3 regions of the Ancylobacter pratisalsi genome follow, and region 1 is predicted to be linked to each of the others. Evidence: predicted binding sites of a transcription regulator. Region 1 holds the regulator's gene; each other region holds the start of a gene.

Region 1 (6,700 bases):
CCATCCCAGCGCGCGGTAGATCTGCGTCTGGCGCGCGGCATTGGTCAGGTGGTCGTCGCCGCGGATGATGTTGGTCACGCCCATGTCGTGGTCGTCGACCACGACCGAGAGCATATAGGTGGGGTTGCCGTCCGAGCGCAGCAGGACCAGATCGTCGAGTTCCTTGTTCTGGAACACGACGCGCCCCTGAACCAGGTCCTCGATCACGGTCTCGCCCTCGTTCGGGGCCCTGAGCCGGATCGCCGGCTTGGCACCGGCCGGTGCCTCGGATGGGTCGCGGTCGCGCCAGCGCCCGTCATAGCGCGGCGCGCGGCCCTCGCGGCGGGCGGTCTCGCGCATCTCCTCAAGCTCGGCGGCGGTCGCGTAGCAAGGGTAGGCATGCCCCGCTGCCAGCATCTGCTCCACAGCCTCGCGATGGCGGGCGGCGCGGGCGAACTGGTAGATGACCTCACCCGACCAGTCGATCCCGAGCCATTTCAGGCCGTCGATAATCGCTTCGATGGCTTCGGGCGTGGAGCGCTGCCGATCGGTGTCCTCGATGCGCAGCAGCATCTTGCCGCCCTTGGCCCGGGCATAGAGCCAGTTGAACAGCGCGGTGCGCGCGCCGCCAATATGCAGGAAGCCGGTGGGCGAGGGGGCGAAGCGGGTGACGATTTTCTCGGACATTTCTCTCGTCTCGCGCGGCGGTGATCGACGACGGGTGTCGGCGATGGACGGGTTGGCATGGCGGGCGCGGACGGTGCGTGTACCATAGGTCCGCGACAGGGGAAAAGCCGCCGCAGCACACGTTTGCGCGCGGTGCGGGCGGCCGGAGCGGGGCGTGGACGCGGCAGGCGAGGGCGACGGGGGCGATCGGCGGGGTGAACGGGCGCGTCAGGGCCGCGCGCGCGCCGTCGCCATTGCGCTCGCTCCGCGATTTCCGACCCTTGCCACAGGCGGGTTCGCGGCGGGATGGAGCGCCCTTTCGCGCGGACTGCGGGCCTGCGCCGTGCGCGAACTGGAAGACCGTCGCGGATTTCTATTCCTGCCGATTGCCTTCGCCGCTGGTGCCGCACTTTATTTCGGCGCCGGTCACGAACCACTGGTCTATGGCGGTCTGGTGCCGACGCTGGTGTTCGGCGCGCTTGCCATCCTCGCCCGCGAGCGGCCTTTCGCCTTCCATTTTTTCGTGCTGCTGGCGGCGATCAGTGCCGGCTTCGCGCTTGCCAGCCTTCAGGTGCAGCGCATCGCGCATCCCGTGCTGGCGAAGCCGCTCCAGGCGGTGGAGGTGGCCGGGTTCGTGGAGGCCGAGGAGCGCCGCCCCCGTGGCAGCCGCATCACCCTGAAAGTAACCGGGCTGGGCCGCAAGCTCGATGCCCCGCCGCAGCGCGTGCGGGTGACACTGGCGTCCTCCGAGCCACCGCCGGTTGGCGCCCATGTCCGGCTGCGAGCCAATCTCGCACCGCCGCCGGGCCCGGCCTATCCGGGCGGGTTCGATTTCGGGCGCGCCATCTGGTTCGATGGCATCGGCGCCACGGGCTACGCGCTGGGAAAGGTGCAGATCGTGCCCGGACCCGAACCGCCGCCGGGCCTCGCCTTCGCCGCGTGGCTGGAGCGCAGCAGGGAGGCCATCGCCGCCCGAATCCTCGCAACGCTGTCGGGCGGGGCGGGGGGCATCGCGGTCGCGCTGGTGACGGGCCTGCGCGACGGCGTGCCGGAGAGCATCGAGGAGAGCATGCGCATCTCCGGCCTGTCGCATGTGCTGTCGATCTCGGGGCTGCACATGGCGCTGGTGGCGATGACGGTGTTTTTCCTGGCCCGGGCGTTGCTGGCGCTCTCGCCCGCTCTCGCCTTGCGCTACCCGATCAAGAGCTGGGCGGCGCTGCCCGCGCTGCTTGCCGCGACCTATTATCTGCTGCTGTCCGGAGCCGAGGTGCCGACCCAGCGTTCCTATGTGATGACCCTGCTGGTGCTGCTCGGGGTTATCGTCGGCCGGCCCGCTCTTACCCTGCGCACCCTGGCGATCGCGGCTCTTTGTGTCATGGCGCTGATGCCATGGGCGATCCTCGATCCGGGCGCGCAGATGTCCTTCGCCGCCACGCTGGCCTTGGTGGCCGCCTATGAGCGGTTCGGGCATTTGCTGGTGCCGTCGTCCGGGGGGCCGCGCGCGCGGCGCTGGTCGCTCTGGCCGGCGCGTTACATAGCAGCGCTGGCGCTCACTTCACTGGTGGCCGGGCTGGCGACCGCGCCCTTCGCCGCCTTTCATTTCCAGCGCCTTGCGCCCCTGAGCCTCCTCGCCAATCTGGCCGCGATGCCGGTGGTCTCGACCATCGTGATGCCGGCGGGGCTGGCGGGGTCTCTTCTGATGCCGTTTGGCTGGGATGGCCCGGCCTGGCGGGTGATGGGCTGGGGCATCGATCGGATGATTGCCATTGCGGCCGCGGTGTCGGCTCTGCCGGGCGCGGATCGCGGCCTAGCAGCCATGCCGATCGCGAGCCTGGTGTTGATGAGCCTCGCCCTGGCGGCTCTTTGCCTGCTGCGCACGCGCCTCGCGCTCGTGGCGCCGCTGTTGGCGGGGTGCGCGGCGTGGATCACGCTCACCGCACCGCGCCCAGACCTCTACGTCGATTCGCGGGCCCGCACGGTGGCGGTTCGCGGACCCGACGGGAACCTTGCGCTGATGGGCACCCGCACGGCACGCCTTGCCGAACGGTTCGAGGTCGGCCAGTGGCTCAGTGCGGAAGGGGCGCGGGGCACGGAGGCATCGGAGCGGCTGACGGCCGTGGCGGCGTGCGATTCCCTCGGCTGCACGCTGCCCGGTCCGAACGCGGCGCGTGTGGCCTATTCGCGGGACCGGGCGTCCCTGTTCGAGGACTGTCGGCGGGCCGATCTGGTCGTGACGCCCTACGAGCCCCCGGAGGATTGCGCGGCGACGGTTCTTTATGTCGACGCGTACCGCCAGCACGGGGGGCTGGCGGCTCAGTATCTGGATACGAAAGAATGGGAATTGATAATGGCGCGACCGGCCGGGGCGCCACGGCCCTGGCAGCCACCTGCACCCGCCGCGGCCGATATCCTTCGCCGGTCCGCATCGGTTCCCGCGACCGATTCTACGATCAACCGTCCATCGATCCCAAGGGCACGGGGCGCGGCGGCGGTTCGGGAGGCGGATCCCGATAACGCTTCCACGCCCGATGTCGACCCTGGGGCCGACGGGCCAGACGATGCCGTGAACGCCTCGGAAAACTGAACCCTGAATACCCGCGTGAACCCAGGGAACCAAACAGACGCCCCGCCACCACTGAAATTACGCCGCGCCTTGCCGGATCACGCCGTCTCCCGTCGTCCCTCCACGGGATGCCGCGCCAGCCGGTCCCTCCAGCATTCGGCGCATCCGCGCGGCGTGGTCATGTCAGTAGCGCCGGAAAAGCCCGACAAGACGCCCCTGGATGCGGACCCGGTCGGGGCCGAAAATGCGTGTTTCATATGCGGGGTTCGCCGCTTCCAGCGCGACGGAGGCGCCCTTACGGCGCAGCCGCTTCAAGGTTGCTTCCTCGTCGTCGATCAGCGCCACGATAATGTCGCCGCTATTGGCGGTGTCGCTCTTGCGGATCAGGGCAAGATCACCGTCAAGAATCCCGGCCTCGATCATCGAATCGCCGCGCACTTCGAGCGCGAAATGCTCGCCACCGGCAATCATTTCCGGGGGCATGGAGATGGTTTGATCGCGGCTCTGGATCGCCGAAATGGGCGTTCCCGCCGCGATGCGGCCCATCACCGGGATCGACACCGAACGCGAGGCACTGTCGTCGACGGGCGCGCGCGACCGGCCGAGGCTGCCCTCAATGACATTTGGCGCGAAATTGCGCGAAGAGCGTGTGGGCTGGGAATCTTCCGGCAGCCGCAGGACCTCCAGCGCCCGCGCCCGGTTGGGCAGGCGGCGGATGAAGCCGCGTTCCTCGAGGGCCGTGATCAACCGGTGGATGCCGGACTTGGATTTGAGATCCAGGGCGTCCTTCATCTCCTCAAACGAGGGAGGCACCCCATCCTGTTTGAGGCGATCATTGATGAAGCGAAGCAGCTCATGCTGTTTGCGAGTGAGCATCGATCCTACTCCGTCCGTGCCGCGCAATGAAAACAAATCACGAACAAACACTATCCGTTCTTTTTGTGTTCCACAATCGGTAATTGGATCGCTAAGCGCCGGCAGTCGAGCCGCAATTCGTTGATCGTGTATGCAATGGCTTCCATTGTGCGCAAGTGTTGTGCATTATCGGGCGGAACAGGAAGGGTGACACATTGATCGGCACGATTTCGGACCTTCTCGCAGCGCATCGCTCGGGCGCTGCGCGTCCGGCGGACACTATTGCGCGCTGCGTCGAGCTCATCGAGCGACACGGTGATCCTGCCATTTTCACGTCGATCAGCCCGCCCAAGGCGATTGCGGCTGCGCTCAAGGCGCTGGAGGGCTTGGACCCGGCGACCCTGCCGCTCTATGGCATTCCCTTCGCCGTGAAGGACAATATCGACGTCGCCGGCCTGCCCACCACCTGCGCCTGCCCGGACTTTGCCTATGACGCGACGCGCGACGCGTCGGTCGTGGTTCGGTTGCGCCGGGCCGGTGCCATCGTCATCGGCAAGACCAATCTCGACCAGTTCGCCACGGGGCTGAACGGCACGCGCTCGCCCTATGGGACGCCGCGCAACGCGGTGCGGCCGGATCTGGTGCCCGGCGGTTCGAGCTCGGGCTCCGCTGTTTCGGTGGCGGCGGGGCTGGTGCCCTTCGCCCTCGGCACCGATACGGCGGGATCGGGCCGCGTGCCGGCTGGGCTGAACAACATTGTCGGGCTGAAGCCCAGTCTGGGGCTGATCTCGACCAATGGCGTCGTGCCGGCCTGCCGCACGCTCGACTGTGTCTCGGTGTTTGCCTTGTCCGTGGAAGATGCGTTTGCGGTGCTGCGCGTCGCCGCGGGTCCCGATGACGCCGATCCGTTCTCACGCCCGCTTCCCGTCGGCCAGCCTGGGGGCTTTCCTGCCAAGCCGCTTCTGGCGGTGCCGCGCCGCGAGGATCTGGTCAGCTTCGGTGATCGGCTGGCCGAGAAGGCCTTTGCCGCCGCCGTCGCCCGTTTCCAGGCTCTTGGCGCCCGGGTCGAGGAAATCGACATGACGTCGTTCTTCGAAACCGCGAAGCTGCTTTACGAGGGGCCGTGGGTCGCCGAGCGTCTGGCTGCGGTCGGCCCCTTCCTGGAATCGCGCCCGGCCTCCTTTCACCCGGTGGTGCGTTCCATCGTCGAGCAAGGGCGCGGCCTGAGCGCCGTCGACGCCTTCCGGGGACAGTACCGCCTGGCGGAGCTGAAGGTGGAAGCGCGGGCGATTCTCGGTCGCTTCGATGCGTTGACGGTGCCGACCATGCCCACCGTCTACACGGTCGAGGAGATGCTGGCGCAGCCGGTGCGCTGCAACAGCAACCTCGGCGTCTACACCAACTTCGTGAACCTGCTGGATATGTGCGGCCTTTCGGTGCCGGCCGAGATCCGGCCGGACGGCGCCCCGGCCGGCGTGACCCTGCTGGCGCCTGCGGGGCGGGACGCGCATCTGGCGGCGCTGGGCGCCCGCTTCCACGCCGATACCGGTCTCACCATGGGCGCGACGGGCGCGCCATTGGTCACCCGCCCGGCGGCGAGCGTGCGCGCGGCGCCGGGATATCTCGAACTCGCCCTGTTCGGCGCGCATCTGTCCGGCCTGCCGCTCAATGGTGATCTGCTTGCCGCGGGCGCCGTGTTCCTGCGCGCGGCGCGCACCAGCGCCGACTATCGGCTTCATCTGCTGCCGGAAGGGCGTGTGCGCCGGCCCGGCCTGCTGCGCGGGCGGCCGGGATCGGGCGCGGCGATCGACTGCGAAGTGTGGGCGCTCCCGGCGGATGCCTTTGGCCGTCTGGTCGCCGGAATTCCTGCCCCGCTCGGGGTGGGAACCGTGCAACTAGACGACGGCACCGAGGTGAAGGGCTTTCTGATGGAGGCGGCCGCCGCGGCAACCGCGCGCGACATCACCGCTTTCGGCGGCTGGCGCGCGTTCCTCGCGGATGAGGAGGCACGGCGCGCAGAAAGCCAGCCCGTCGGCGGCTGAGGTTCTGGAAGAGAGTCCGAAAATCTCGTTAAATTGCTGATATCACACGTTTTGTGCGTATTGCTCATACGCGTCGTGAACGATCGCGATATGGCTGCGCATCGCGGCGTTGGCGCTGTCGCGGTCGCCGCGCAGAATGGCCGTCACGACGCGGTCGTGCTCGGTGTGTGACAGCGCTAGGCGGCCCAGCGCCCGGAACTGCGCCCTGCGGAAGGGAGACAGGCGCCGCCGCGTTCCGAGCGTGATTTCAATCAGATAGCCGTTATGGCTGCCATCATAGATCGAGGTGTGAAACTGCTCGTTCGCCTCGCGATAGGCATTGAAGTCGCCCTGCCGCATCAACGCGCTCATCTCGGCATGCAGCTGCTCCAGCTGGCGCCGTTCGGGCGGCGTCATCTGCAGCGCGGACAACCCCGCGCACAGCCCTTCCAGCTCCGCCATCACATCGAACATGTTCTGCAGGCGCTCGACGCTTGGGCGGGCGACCACCGCGCCGCGATGGGGGCGCGCATCGATCAGGCCGGAGGCCGCCAGTTCGCGCAGGGCCTCGCGTACCGGCGTGCGTGACACACCAAAGCGGGTAGCGAGGGCGGTC
Region 2 (6,700 bases), 240 kb from region 1:
TGCGTGCCTTGAAGCACAGCTGAGATGCGCTCCAAGCCCATGCCGGTATCGATCGAAGGCCTCGGAAGATTTACCCTCTCGCCGCCCGGCAGTTGCTCGAACTGCATGAAAACGAGATTCCAGATTTCGATGAACCGGTCGCCATCCGCATCAGGCGAGCCTGGAGGTCCGCCAGCAATATGCGAGCCATGATCATAAAATATCTCAGAACACGGACCGCACGGGCCCGTATCTCCCATTTGCCAAAAATTATCCGACGTCGGGATACGAATAATCTTCGAATCCGACAGGCCCGCAATGCGCTTCCACAGCGAAAAAGCCTCATCATCCTCGGAATAGACCGTAACGAGAAGCTTCTCGACCGGAAGCTCGAACTCGCGCGTGATCAGATTCCAAGCAAACTCGATTGCATTCTCCTTGAAATAATCGCCAAAGGAGAAATTTCCGAGCATCTCGAAAAATGTATGATGACGGGCCGTGTAGCCAACATTGTCGAGATCATTGTGCTTGCCACCCGCTCGCACGCACTTCTGGGACGTTGCCGCGCGTGAATAAGGCCGCTTCTCAATACCCGTGAAGACGTTCTTGAACTGAACCATCCCGGCATTGGTGAACATCAATGTCGGATCGTTGCGCGGCACGAGCGGCGATGACTCGACCACTTGATGACCGTTCTTCGCGAAATAGTCGAGGAAGGTCGAACGTATCTCGTTAACACCGCTCATTGAATCCGGTCCGTCGCAATCTACACAACCGGCACCGAAAGGACGCCGGCTCGCGCCGCTGGGCGCGAGTGGAAGGTTCTAACGACGAGCCAAGACCTTGTCCAGAAAGGCACATGGCCGCTGCTCAATGACGACGGATTACCGCGAATGCACAAGCCACGCTGCGCCGGGCAGGCGTGGAAAAATCACGACAAAACAAGGCGCGCGCCAGAACGGGTCACGCCTCGCCGTCGCCATCCCCAGCGTCGTCATCTTCTTCCTTCTCGCCAGCAAGAATCTGCTCCGCGATCAGGCCGGCATTCTGCCGGATCGTAGCCTCGATACGCCCGGCGACATCCGGATGCTGGCGCAGGAACGACTTCGCGTTCTCACGCCCCTGACCGAGCCGCTGACTGTCATGCGAGAACCAGGCGCCCGATTTTTCGACCACCCCGGCCTTGATGCCGAGATCGATCAGTTCACCCATCTTCGAAACGCCTTCGCCATACATGATGTCGAATTCGACCTGCTTGAAGGGCGGCGCCAGCTTGTTCTTCACCACCTTGACGCGCGTCTGGTTGCCGACCACCTCGTCGCGATCCTTGATCGCTCCGATACGGCGAATATCAAGACGCACAGAGGCGTAGAACTTCAACGCATTGCCACCCGTCGTCGTCTCAGGACTGCCATACATCACACCGATCTTCATGCGGATCTGGTTGATGAATATCACCATCGTATGGGAACGGTTGATCGAGGCGGTGAGCTTGCGCAAAGCCTGGCTCATCAGCCGCGCCTGCATGCCGGGCTGACTGTCGCCCATCTCGCCATCAAGTTCGGCGCGCGGGGTCAGCGCAGCCACCGAATCCACCACCAGCACATCGACGGCACCCGAACGCACCAGCGTATCCGCAATCTCGAGAGCCTGCTCACCGGCATCGGGCTGCGAAATCAGAAGGTTGTCCAGATCGACACCCAGCTTGCGGGCATAGATCGGGTCCAGCGCGTGCTCGGCGTCGATGAAGGCGCAAACCCCACCCTTCTTCTGCGCTTCGGCGATGGTGTGCAGCGCAAGCGTGGTCTTGCCGGAAGATTCCGGGCCGAAGATCTCGACGACACGCCCGCGCGGCAACCCGCCGATGCCGAGCGCAATATCCAGCCCGATCGAACCGGTCGATACGGTTTCTATCTCCATTATGCGATCGTTCTTACCGAGCCGCATGATGGAGCCCTTGCCGAAATGGCGCTCAATCTGGGTAAGCGCGGCGTCGAGCGCCTTGGCCTTGTCCATGGAAGATCCTTCGACGAGTCGCAAAGTCGATTGAGTCATTGCCGGGCTCCGGTTCGCGCGCAAGGGGTGGGAGATAGGTTCGTCGGCATTTGGCGAATATGTACCTGTTTTGTTCGATGTTCGCAATATGTTCCATGTATGTCTTCGCGAGAACTCGCGGTGGTGGGGCGCGATCGGCTTCACGTTGTGTCAGGCGCCGGGCCTCGGATACCCAGATTGCCAGGCATCGGCGGCATGCGACTTCAGAGCCATTTCGCGGCTCCGGGCCGCGCGCGCCGCTGGTCATATGAACATCACCAAGTCATGGGTCCCGCCATCAATCGGTATTCTCACGGACCGATCGGGCGACGGCACGCGCACACCGTCCAGCACCGCATAAGGTTTGCCCTCCTCGTCGGCCTTGTCGAGGGAGCGAACGTCGATCTTATAGTCCGCGGAGTCGATCCTCACCGTCGCCGTGAATCCTGGCCATGCGACAGGCAGGCAGGGCGCGATGACGAGGACGCCGTCTTCCCGGCGTAGGCCCAGGATGCCCTCAATGCCGGCCCGATGCATCCAGGCCGCTGAGCCGGTGTACCAGGTCCAGCCACCGCGCCCGACATGCGGGGCGACGGAGTAGATGTCGGCGGCAACCACATAGGGCTCGACCTTATAGCGCTGGGCGTCTTGGGCCGTGCGGGCGTGGTTGATCGGGTTGAGAAGTGTGAAGAGGTTGTGAGCCCTGTCGCCCGCGCCGAGCCTGGCAAAGGCGAGGACCGCCCACATGGCCGCATGACTGTACTGACCGCCATTTTCCCGCAAGCCGGGCGGATAACCCTTGATGTAACCCGGATCCAGCGGCGTCTGGTCGAATGGAGGGGTGAACAGGAGAGCGAGCTTATCGTCGGTAAGAACCAGATGGCGCTCGAGGGAGGCCATGGCCGTCGTGGCGCGCAGGGAATCGGCGGCGCCAGACAAGACCGCCCAGGACTGCGCGATTGAGTCGATCCGGCACTCTCCGCTGTCTTTCGAACCAAGCCAGGTCCCATCGTCGAAGGTGGCCCGGCGATACCAGTCCCCGTCCCAGGCCGAGCGCTCCAGCGCCCGCCGGACGGATGCCGCATGCCGGCGCCACAGCCGCGCGCGTTCGGGATCACGGCTTTCGGCCATCGGTGCGAACAGCTCAATGGTGCGGATCAGCAGCCATCCGAGCCAGACACTCTCGCCCTTGCCACCTTCACCGACGCGATTCATGCCGTCATTCCAGTCGCCGGTGCCCATCAATGGCAGGCCGAGAGGGCCGGTAAGCGTGACGGCATGATCGAGACCGCGGGCGCAATGCTCGAAGAGCGTATCTGACGTCTCCGCTGGCATGGGTTGGAAGAAATGCTCATGCTCTTCCGGCCGCAATTTCGGCCCGTCGAGATAGGGCACACTCTGGTCGAGAATGGTGGCATCGCCTGTGCTGTCGACATAGGTCGCTGCCGCGAAGGCAAGCCACACGTGATCGTCGGATATGCGTGTGCGTACACCTTGGCCCGATTGGGGCAGCCACCAATGCTGGACGTCGCCCTCGACGAACTGCCGCCCGGCGGCGCGCAGGATATGGCTGCGGGCCTCCGCCGGCAGCGCCAGTGTCAGGGCCATGCCGTCCTGCAATTGGTCACGGAACCCGTACGCGCCGCTGGCCTGGTAGAAGGCCGAACGCGCAGTGATGCGGCAGGCAAGCGTCTGGTAGAGCAGCCAGCCGTTGAGCATGATGTCCATCGCCCGGTCCGGCGTCTTCACTTGAACGGTGCCGAGCACCTCCCTCCAGTGAGCCGTCACCGTTGCGAGAACGGCGTCGAGGTCGGCCTGGCGATAGCGTGAAATCAGTGCCCGTGTTTCATCCGCTGACCCGCATTGGCCAAGGAACGCCACCACCTCCACCGTCTCGTCTATGCCGAGTTCGACCACCGTCTGCAGCGCGGCACACGGATCAAGTCCCGCGCCGGTCGTGCCCGAAAGTGGCACCGTGCCCACGAGACCGAGCGGTGAGATGAGGCCGCCGTCGCGGCCGAGGAATTCCGCACGGTCAGCGGTCCAGGCCGTCTGCCGCCCAGCGAGATCGGCGAAGGCGACGCGGGAGCCGTAGGTCGCATTCCAGCGGTTGCGCGCCAGCATCGCCCCGTTCTGTTCGTCAATTTCTGTCGTGATGAACGGAGCGGAGACACCACGCAGGGCACCGAGCACCCATTCTGTGTAGGCCGTGATGGAAAGCCGTCGCGGCCGCCCCGAGCGGTTGGTCAACGTCAACCGGGAAATCTTGATGGGATCGTCCAGCGGCACGAACTGCAGCAGGTCGAGCGCCACACCGTTCGCCTCATGCTCAAAACGGCTATAGCCGAAGCCATGTCGCGCGACATAAACCCCCTTGTCGCGGATGGGGAGCGCGGTCGGGCACCAAAGATCCCCACTCACTTCGTCGCGCACATAGATCGCCTCGCCCACGGGATCCACGACCGCGTCGTTCGACCATTGGGTGAGCTGGTTTTCCCGGCTATTCTGGGCCCAGCTGTAACCGCCGCCCTCCGCGGACACCTGGAATCCGAAGCCGGCATTGGCAACAACGTTGATCCAGGGAGCGGGTGTCGTGGCCCCCCGCTCCAGGATGGTCACGTACTCACGCCCATCCTTATCGAAGCCTCCAAGGCCATTGAAGAACTCGAGACTCAGTGGCTGGCGCCACGGCGTCGGATTCTGCATCGCGGGCAGCAGCCGGACACGCGGACGAACGGAGGGAGCAGCCGACGTTCGGCGCACGCGAGCGAGCTGATCGGCGATGGTTCCACGCCGCGCCACAAGCACGACACGAGCGACAGACTGCAGCAGTGCGCGCGACTCCACACTCATGAGGTCGGCACGAAGCACGTGGATCGAGCCCTTGGCCTGTTCGTCGCCGACGAGCGGATGAGACGCGTTGGTGCGCACGGCCGTCTCTATGGCGATCTGAAGGTCCTGCACATAAGAGGAGGCGCGCTCATTGATGATGACGAGGTCGACGGCGAGCCGCTTCATTCGCCAATATTCACGCGCGCGCAGCAACTGGCGAACCTGGGCAATGTCCTCGATATCGTCGATTCGCAGGAGCACGATCGGCAGATCACCGGAGATCGCGTGCTGCCAGAGCCCCTGTTGCGGGCCGGCTCCGCGAATGATGGTCTCCGATGCCGACCTGAAACGCCGGTCGGCATAGAGCAATGGCGCGGCAAGCCACTGGAAGTCGGCAGCCTCACCCATGTCCACATCGATATGGCGGAGCTGAACCTGGGCCTGGGTCCAGGCCAGTGTCCGCGCACGGTCGAATGCACTGCGATCATGATGCGTGTCGATCAGATCGAGAAGCTCCTCCCGCGTCGACGCCACCACGGTCCAGAAGGCGACACGCGCAATCTTGCCGGGGGCGATACGTACGCTCTGGCGTAGCGAGAAGACCGGGTCCAGCACCCGGCCGACGGTGTTCGACAGCGGACAACCATCCGACATCGCTTCGGCGGCATTGATGCGGCGCCCGCGTCCAATGAAATTGGCTCGGGCGGTCTCGTACTGCGGATCGGAAGCGACCTCGCCCTCCACCACCGCGAAATGCGCGGCCCATATCTGCGTCTCACCCGGCGTGCGCAGTCGCCGTGTGGCGACGAGGGCGCCGAATTCCGGCAGATGCTCCGTCTCGACGAACATTTTGGCAAAGGCCGGGTGAGCATTGTCGGTGGCCGGGGTCGCGAGAACCAGCTCCGCATACGAGGTCAGTTCGACCTCGCGGCTTCGCCGTCCGGTATTGGTCAGCGAAACGCGGCGCACCTCGCCATTGTGTTCGCCGGAAACGATGACATCCATCGTCGTCGTCAGGCCGGCATCGTGACGGATGAACTCGGCATGGTCCTCGCCGAATACAACGTTACTTTCGCCCGTTTCGCCCGCCATCGGCCGTGTCGTGGCGGACCAGACGTTGCCGCTCTTCATGTCCCGAAGGAAAATGAAGGAGCCCCAGTCGTCACATGTGGCGTCCTCGCGCCAGCGGGTCACCGCGATATCTCGCCAACGGCTGTAGCCGCCACCATCCGCCGTCATCATGACGGCGTAGCTGCCATTGGAGAGCAGATGCGTCACCGGCGCGCCGTCGGCAGGCGTGGTCAGGCGGCGCACCGTCACGCTCTCGCTTCGGGCATCGGCAGCGGCGGCCCGAACCTCTTCGGCGCGGGGACGGGCCACAACAACGTCGCGCGGCGAGCGTTCCTGCAGCAGAAGCTCGCTGGCGCGGATCATCGGTTCACGATGGAATCTGGCCCGCATCTCGCCACCCAGAAGCGTGTTGGCGATCGCAACGATGGTCATGCCCTGGTGGTGCGCCATGAAGCTGCGGACAATGGCCACCTCCTCACCTTCCGGCAGCCGTGACCGCGTGAAATCCAGGGCCTCATAGAAGCCATAGATGCCCTGCGCGCCCAATCCCGCGAGCCGGGCATAGTTTTCCCGTGCGTGCTCGGGATCCACCATGCTGGCGAGCCCGGTGGCATAGGGAGCGACCACGACGTTCTCCGACAGACCGCGCTTCAGGCCGAGCCCCGGCACACCGAAATTGGCATACTGATAGGTGAACTCGATATCGCGCGCATTATAGGCGGATTCGGACATGCCCCACGGAATGCCAAGCGACCGCCCATAGGATTGCTGCCGCTGAACCACG
Region 3 (6,700 bases), 2.1 Mb from region 1:
CGCCTTGAAGGTACAGCCGACGCCGCAATAGGCACAGGTGGTGACGACCGAATGCTCGGGCGTGCCGATCTCGATCAGACGCTTCTCGGACAGGGTCGCAGTGGGGCAGGCCTGCACGCAGGCGCCGCACGACACACACTCGGAGGTGAGGAAGGCTTCCGACTGGCCCGGCGACACGCGCGAATCGAAGCCGCGGCCGGAGATCGTCAGGGCGAAAGTACCCTGCACCTCTTCACAGGCACGCACGCAGCGATTGCAAACGATGCACTTGGCGGGGTCGTAGGTGAAGTAGGGGTTGGACTCGTCCTTCGGCATGGTGAGCTCGGAGGAGGGAGCGAAATGGTTCGCACCTTCCATTCCGTAGCGCACTTCGCGCAGGCCGACAGCGCCGGCCATGTCCTGCAATTCGCAGTCGCCATTGGCGGCGCAGGTCAGGCAGTCCAGCGGATGGTCGGAAATGTACAGCTCCATCACACCCTTGCGAAGCTGGGCGAGACGGGTGGTCTGGGTGTGCACCTTCATGCCCGGCGCGACCGGGGTGGTGCAGGAGGCAGGCGTGCCGTTGCGGCCTTCGATCTCGACGAGACAGAGACGGCAGGAGCCGAACGCCTCGATCGAGTCGGTGGCGCAGAGCTTGGGGATCTGCGTCCCCATCTCCATCGCGGCGCGCATGATCGATGTGCCTTCGCGCACCGACACTTCCATACCATCGATGGTGAGGGTCACCATCTTCTCCGTCTTGGGAGCGGGCGTACCGTAATCGATCTCATGGACGAGGGACATGAGTTGCGTCCTCCTCATTCGGCGGCTTCGAGGCGCGGCGGAGCGCCGAATTCCTCGGGGAAATGGTTCAGAGCGCTCAGCACCGGATACGGGGTAAACCCGCCAAGGGCGCAAAGAGATCCAAGCTTCATCGTCTGGCAGAGGTCGGTCAGCGTCGCGAGATTGGCCTCGACCCGCTCGCCGGCCATGATGCGGTCCATCAATTCGACGCCCCGCGTCGAGCCGATGCGGCACGGTGTGCACTTGCCGCAGCTCTCCACGGAGCAGAACTCCATGGCGAAGCGCGCCATCTTCGGCATGTCCGCGGTCTCATCGAACACGACGATGCCGCCATGCCCGATCAGCGCATCCTTGGCCGCGAATGCCTCATAGTCGAACGGCAGGTCGAACTGCCAGGTCGGGACATAAGCGCCAAGCGGACCACCGACCTGCGCCGCCTTCACCGGCTTGCCGCTCGCGGTGCCGCCACCGATATCGTTGATGAGCTCGCCCAGCGGGATACCGAAGGCGGTCTCGAACAGGCCGCCATATCTCACATTGCCGGCGATCTGGATCGGCATGGTGCCGCGCGAACGGCCCATGCCGAAATTGGCATACTTCTCGCCGCCATCAGCCAAGATGTGCGGCACAGCGGTCAGCGAGAGCACGTTGTTGATCACGGTCGGCTTCTGGAACAGACCCTTATGGGCAGGCAGCGGCGGCTTGGCGCGCACCGTGCCCCGCTTGCCTTCGAGACTGTCGAGAAGGGCGGTTTCCTCACCGCAGACATAGGCGCCCGCGCCCATGCGCACTTCCATGTCGAAGCTGTACGCGGAACCGGCAATATTGACGCCGAGCATGCCGTGCGCCCGCGCCACTTCAATGGCCTTCTCCATCGCCGCGATGGCGTGGGGATATTCCGAGCGCGTGTAGACGTAACCCTTGGTGGCGCCTACCGCGATGCCGGCAATGGTCATGCCCTCGATCAGTTCGAAGGGGTCGCCTTCCATGATCATGCGGTCGGCGAAGGTGCCGCTGTCGCCTTCGTCGGCATTGCAGACGATGTATTTGCGGTCGCCCTGGGCGTCCGCGACCGTCTTCCACTTGATTGCGGTCGGAAAGCCCGCGCCGCCGCGTCCGCGAAGGCCGGATTTCTTCACTTCCTCGATGATCTCGGCCGGTCCGAGCGCCAGCGCGCGCTCAAGACCCTTGTAGCCGCCCATAGCGACATAATCGCTGTAGGAGGCCGGATCGATAATACCGCAGCGCGCGAAGGTCAGACGCGTCTGCTTCGCGAGGAAGGGATGCTCCTCGGGCTTGCCGATCCGCAGCGCATGCGCGCCGCCGGCCAGAAAACCGGCCTCGAACAGCCCCTCGACATCGGCTTCTTCCACCGGGCCATAGGCGATGCGACCCTCTGGGGTCACCACCTCGACCATCGGCTCCAGCCACAGCATGCCGCGCGAGCCATTGCGCACGATCTCGACGGGCTCACGGCGCGCGAGCGCCGCAGCCTGGATCGCCGCAACCACATCATCGGCACCACACGCGATCGCGCAGGCGTCCTTGGGAACATAGATCCGAATGCTCACGACTGAGCCTCCGCGATAAGAGTATCCAGGCGGCGCTCGTTCAGCCGGGCCACGATCTTGCCATCCAGCATGGCCGAGGGCGCCGTGGCGCACAGGCCCAGGCAATAGATCGGCTCGACGGTGACCCGCCCGTCCGCCGTGGTCTCGCCGAGCTTGCAGCCCAGCTTGTGTTCGGCATGCTCGGCCAGCGCGTCGCCGCCGGCGGCCTGGCAGGCCTCGGCACGGCAGATCTTGAGCACGTGGCGACCCGCGGGCTCATGCCGGAAATCATGGTAGAACGTCACGACGCCATGAACCTCGGCGCGCGAAATGTTCAGATGCTCGGCCAGCATCGGCACGATGGCATCCGGCACGTGACCGAACGTCTCCTGAATGGCGTGGAGCATGGGCATGAGGGGCCCCTCGAGGTGCGCAAACTCCGCAATAACGGTGCGGGCGCGCTCTTCGCTCCAGGGTTCGTAATGCGGCATTTCTCCCAGGCCTTCTTTTAGAATTTTCCAAAGGTAAGGATCGTATGTCCTTGGAATAAAATCAATTCGGGTGTTCCGTACCTCGATAGAATTCTTCTATCGTCAAGGAGGAAGCGCCGTCTCGGTCGCGTTGCCCACAATGTTCTCTAATTGTTCTTGACGCGCGGCGCTAAGCCCTTAATCATCCGTGGCAATGGCGGTCTGGGACGGGTTGGGGCGAGGGGGGCGACCATGGTCCAGCGAGTGGCGACGGTGGCGTTCGAGGGGGTCGAGACGCGGCCGGTCGATGTTCAGATTCAGGTGAGCCCGGGCCTTCCCGCCTTCAATCTCGTCGGCCTAGCCGACAAAGCGGTCACGGAGGCCAAGGAGAGGGTGCGCGCCGCACTCATCGCCTCCGGCCTTGCGCTGCCGGCCAAGCGGATCACGGTCAATCTGGCTCCTGCCGACCTTCCCAAGGAAGGCAGCCATTATGATCTGCCGATCGCCCTTGGCCTGATGGCCGCAATCGGCGCGATCGCCTCCGATGCGCTCGACGGGTACACCGTGGTGGGCGAACTCGCGCTGGATGGGCGAATTGCGCCCGTCGCCGGCGTTCTACCCGCCGCAATGGGAGCCAATGCGCGCGGTAACGGTCTCATCTGCCCGGCGGCCTGCGGTCCGGAAGCCGCGTGGGCAAGCCCGGACATGCCGGTGCTGGCACCTCTGTCGCTGATCCAGCTGGTCAATCACTTCGCCGGGCGTCAGCTATTGTCCCGCCCCGAGCCGAGGCTCGACCCGGGCAACAGGACGCTCCCGGATCTGTGCGAGGTGAAGGGACAGGAAACGGCGAAGCGGGCGCTGGAGATCGCCGCCGCCGGCCGCCACAACCTGCTTCTCTGCGGCCCTCCGGGCGCCGGCAAGTCGATGATGGCCCAGCGCCTTCCGTCCATCCTGCCCCCGCTCGCCCCGTCCGAGCTTCTTGAAGTCTCGATGATCGCTTCGGTCGCCGGGGCGCTCCAGGGCGGCGCTCTTACCAATCGTCGCCCGTTCCGCGCGCCTCATCACTCGGCGAGCATGGCGGCAATGGTGGGCGGGGGCATGCGCGCGCGGCCCGGCGAGGTTTCGCTCGCCCATAGCGGCGTGCTCTTTCTGGACGAGCTTCCGGAATTCGCCCCGGCGGTGCTGGATTCGCTGCGCCAGCCGCTGGAGACCGGCGAGGCGGTCATCGCCCGGGCCAACCACCGCATCACCTATCCCGCGCGCTTCCAGCTCATCGCCGCGATGAACCCCTGTCGCTGCGGCCGGGCCGGCGAGCCGGGCTATAGCTGCCGGCGGGGACCACGCTGTGCGAACGACTATCAGGAGCGGCTCTCTGGGCCCTTCCTCGACCGGATCGACCTCCATCTCGACGTGCCGGCGGTCTCGGCCGTCGATCTGGTGCGGCCCGAACCCGCGGAGCCGAGTGCCGCCGTGGCGGCGCGGGTGATCGCGGCGCGGCAGGCCCAGCGCGCGCGTTTCCTGGCGCTGGACCGGCCCGATCTCTTCACCAATGCCGAGGCCGGCGGGCCGATCCTTGAGACGGTCGCTTCGCCCGATGTCGCCGGCACGGCCTTGTTGGCCGATGCGGCGCGCCTGATGCGGCTGTCCGCGCGCGGCTATCATCGCGTTCTCAGGGTGGCGCGCACGCTGGCCGACCTCGCCGGCGCCGAATCGGTCGGGCGCCCTCATATTGCCGAAGCGCTTGCCTATCGCTCCGCCGCTGACCGTTCCGCCGCCGCGGCCTGACGCCGGCTCGCCACGCGGGGGGTCAGCAGCGCCTGCTCTCCGCAGCTCCAGCGGCTCCCGGACGTCGGACCTTCAGGGACCGAACTCCGCCACCCGTCGAGCCCTCCGCCTTTGCAGGGCGCAAAATAACGGGGCGGAACTGCAGGCTTGCGGTGCGTGGGACAGCGGCGGGTCGAATCGCTGCAGAAACGATCCTTCGCCATCGCTCGTCCCGTGCCGCCGCCCCTCGCTGGGCCCCGGCGCATTGGCCTATCTCACGGAAATGGCCACTGGGTGTCGCGTGCCGATCGAGGAGCATCCGGACAATTGATCCGCCATCCGGCTGGTTGGCGATGGCGCCGCAGACGGATCTGTCACATACGCGTCCGACAAATATGATTCCTGTCACAGATCGCTATAGTATGACGAGGGTCAGGGACCGGGTCATGACGCAGATGCTCGCCGACGGGAATGTCGAGAATGCGCCGTCCACCGTCACCACCGCTTTGCGACAGATGTTCAAGGCGGGAGGATTTGCCCCCGCATTGCTGAAATCACTGAGCCCGCCGCATGAGGGGGGCGGCCAGACGCCGCTCCGGCTGGTACCTGCGGCGCTGACCCCCTCGCGCTTCATGCCGGCGCTCCGCTCCTATTCCGGCTTGCGCCACCGCGAGAGCCGTCTCGATCCGGGTCCCGTCACGCTGGGCCGTATCGGCGCGCTCGAGGTGCGGCTCGCCACGACAGCGGCCGATGTGCGCCGGGCCCAGCGCCTGCGCTACGAAGTATTCTATGAAGAGATGTCGGCCATTCCCGCCGCCGCGGCGCGCCTTGCCCGTCGCGACTTCGACCACTTCGACACCATCTGTGATCACCTTCTCGTGCTCGATCACGATGATTGCCGCCTCGTGCGTGGTCGGCGGGTGCCGAGGGTCGTTGGCACCTACCGGCTGCTGCGCCAGGAAATCGCCATGCGCCATGGCGGCTTCTATACGGCCAGCGAGTTCGACATCGCGCCGCTCCTCGCCCGTCACCCGCACCGGCGTTTCCTGGAGCTTGGCCGCTCCTGCGTGCTGCGTCCCTACCGGACGAAGCGCACAGTCGAGCTACTCTGGCATGGCATCTGGGCCTATGTGCGCCGCCACGGCGTCGACGTGATGTTCGGCTGTGCGAGCCTTGAGGGCACGGATACCGCCGTCCTCGCGCGCCCGCTCGCCTTCCTGCACCACTTCGCGCCGGCGGAAGCTGAATGGTCCGCGCAGGCCCTGCCCGGCAACGCCGCCACCCTGGATCTCCTTGAGGCCGACACCATTGACGCCAAGGCGGCCCTCAACGAACTCCCCCCCCTCATCAAGGGTTATCTGCGCCTCGGCGCGCAGATCGGACGTGGCGCGGTCGTTGACCGGCAGTTCGGGACCACGGACGTGCTGATCGTGCTGCCGGTCGAACGCATCCATCCGCGCTATCTCGACCATTTCGGCGTCAACGCCGAGCGTCACGCGGCCTGAGCCAACCCCACCCGCTTCCCGGAACGGTCTCGCACGGCGCGATCTTGCGCACGCTCGTGCCCTCGCCCATATGCTGCTGCAACGGAATGCCCTTCGGGGGTTCCACCCTGCAAAGTCGCTTCAGACGAGGACTTTGGGACCATGTCGCGTATTCCCTCGTTGTCGAGCCCGTTTCTGCTTGGCTTTGACGAGGTCGAGCGGGCGCTCGACCGCGTCATGAAAGGTTCGGACGGCTACCCGCCCTACAATGTCGAGCGGGTGTCGATACCGGACCAGCCGGACAGGCTCCGCATCACTCTTGCCGTCGCCGGGTTCACCCGCGACCAGCTTGATGTGACGCTGGAGGAGAAGGAACTCGTCATCCGGGGCCGGCAATTCGACGAGACCGATCGTATCTATCTTCATCGCGGCATAGCGGCACGCCAGTTCCAGCGCACCTTTGTGCTGGCCGATGGCATGCGCGTGATGGGCGCGGATCTGAAGAACGGTCTCCTCTCGGTTGATCTGGTACGTCCTGAACCGGAACGCGTCGTCCGGCGTATCACCATAGCGACCGACGAATAGATCCCGAAGCCGATCTCGACAGCGAGAGTTCAAGGAGTCGGACCATGACCAACGATCTTGAGAT

What was found. The regulator LexA, encoded in region 1, represses DNA repair genes until DNA is damaged. The targets are predictions, from matches to a motif close to TGTTCNNNNTGTGTTCNG.
Region 2: a site for LexA is predicted at 2,113-2,130, ahead of recA (recombinase RecA). Genes of this name have one in related genera too.
Region 3: a site for LexA is predicted at 2,965-2,982, ahead of G3A50_RS09950 (YifB family Mg chelatase-like AAA ATPase). Genes of this name have one in related genera too.

The regions. Positions count from the first base shown of each region.
Region 1 covers NZ_CP048630.1:4,230,293-4,236,992, forward strand. Annotated here, with positions in the region: gene gltX (glutamate--tRNA ligase) at 1-666, opposite strand, end outside; gene G3A50_RS19720 (ComEC/Rec2 family competence protein) at 821-3,229, shown strand; gene lexA (transcriptional repressor LexA) at 3,392-4,084, opposite strand; gene atzF (allophanate hydrolase) at 4,279-6,105, shown strand; gene G3A50_RS19735 (GntR family transcriptional regulator) at 6,148-6,700, opposite strand, start outside.
Region 2 covers NZ_CP048630.1:3,989,643-3,996,342, reverse strand. Annotated here, with positions in the region: gene alaS (alanine--tRNA ligase) at 1-725, opposite strand, end outside; gene recA (recombinase RecA) at 943-2,034, opposite strand; gene G3A50_RS18630 (glycoside hydrolase family 94 protein) at 2,278-6,700, opposite strand, start outside.
Region 3 covers NZ_CP048630.1:2,098,152-2,104,851, forward strand. Annotated here, with positions in the region: gene fdhF (formate dehydrogenase subunit alpha) at 1-783, opposite strand, end outside; gene G3A50_RS09940 (formate dehydrogenase beta subunit) at 798-2,354, opposite strand; gene G3A50_RS09945 (formate dehydrogenase subunit gamma) at 2,351-2,824, opposite strand; gene G3A50_RS09950 (YifB family Mg chelatase-like AAA ATPase) at 3,056-4,588, shown strand; gene olsB (l-ornithine N(alpha)-acyltransferase) at 5,200-6,072, shown strand; gene G3A50_RS09960 (Hsp20 family protein) at 6,214-6,636, shown strand; gene G3A50_RS09965 (BQ00720 family protein) at 6,681-6,700, shown strand, end outside.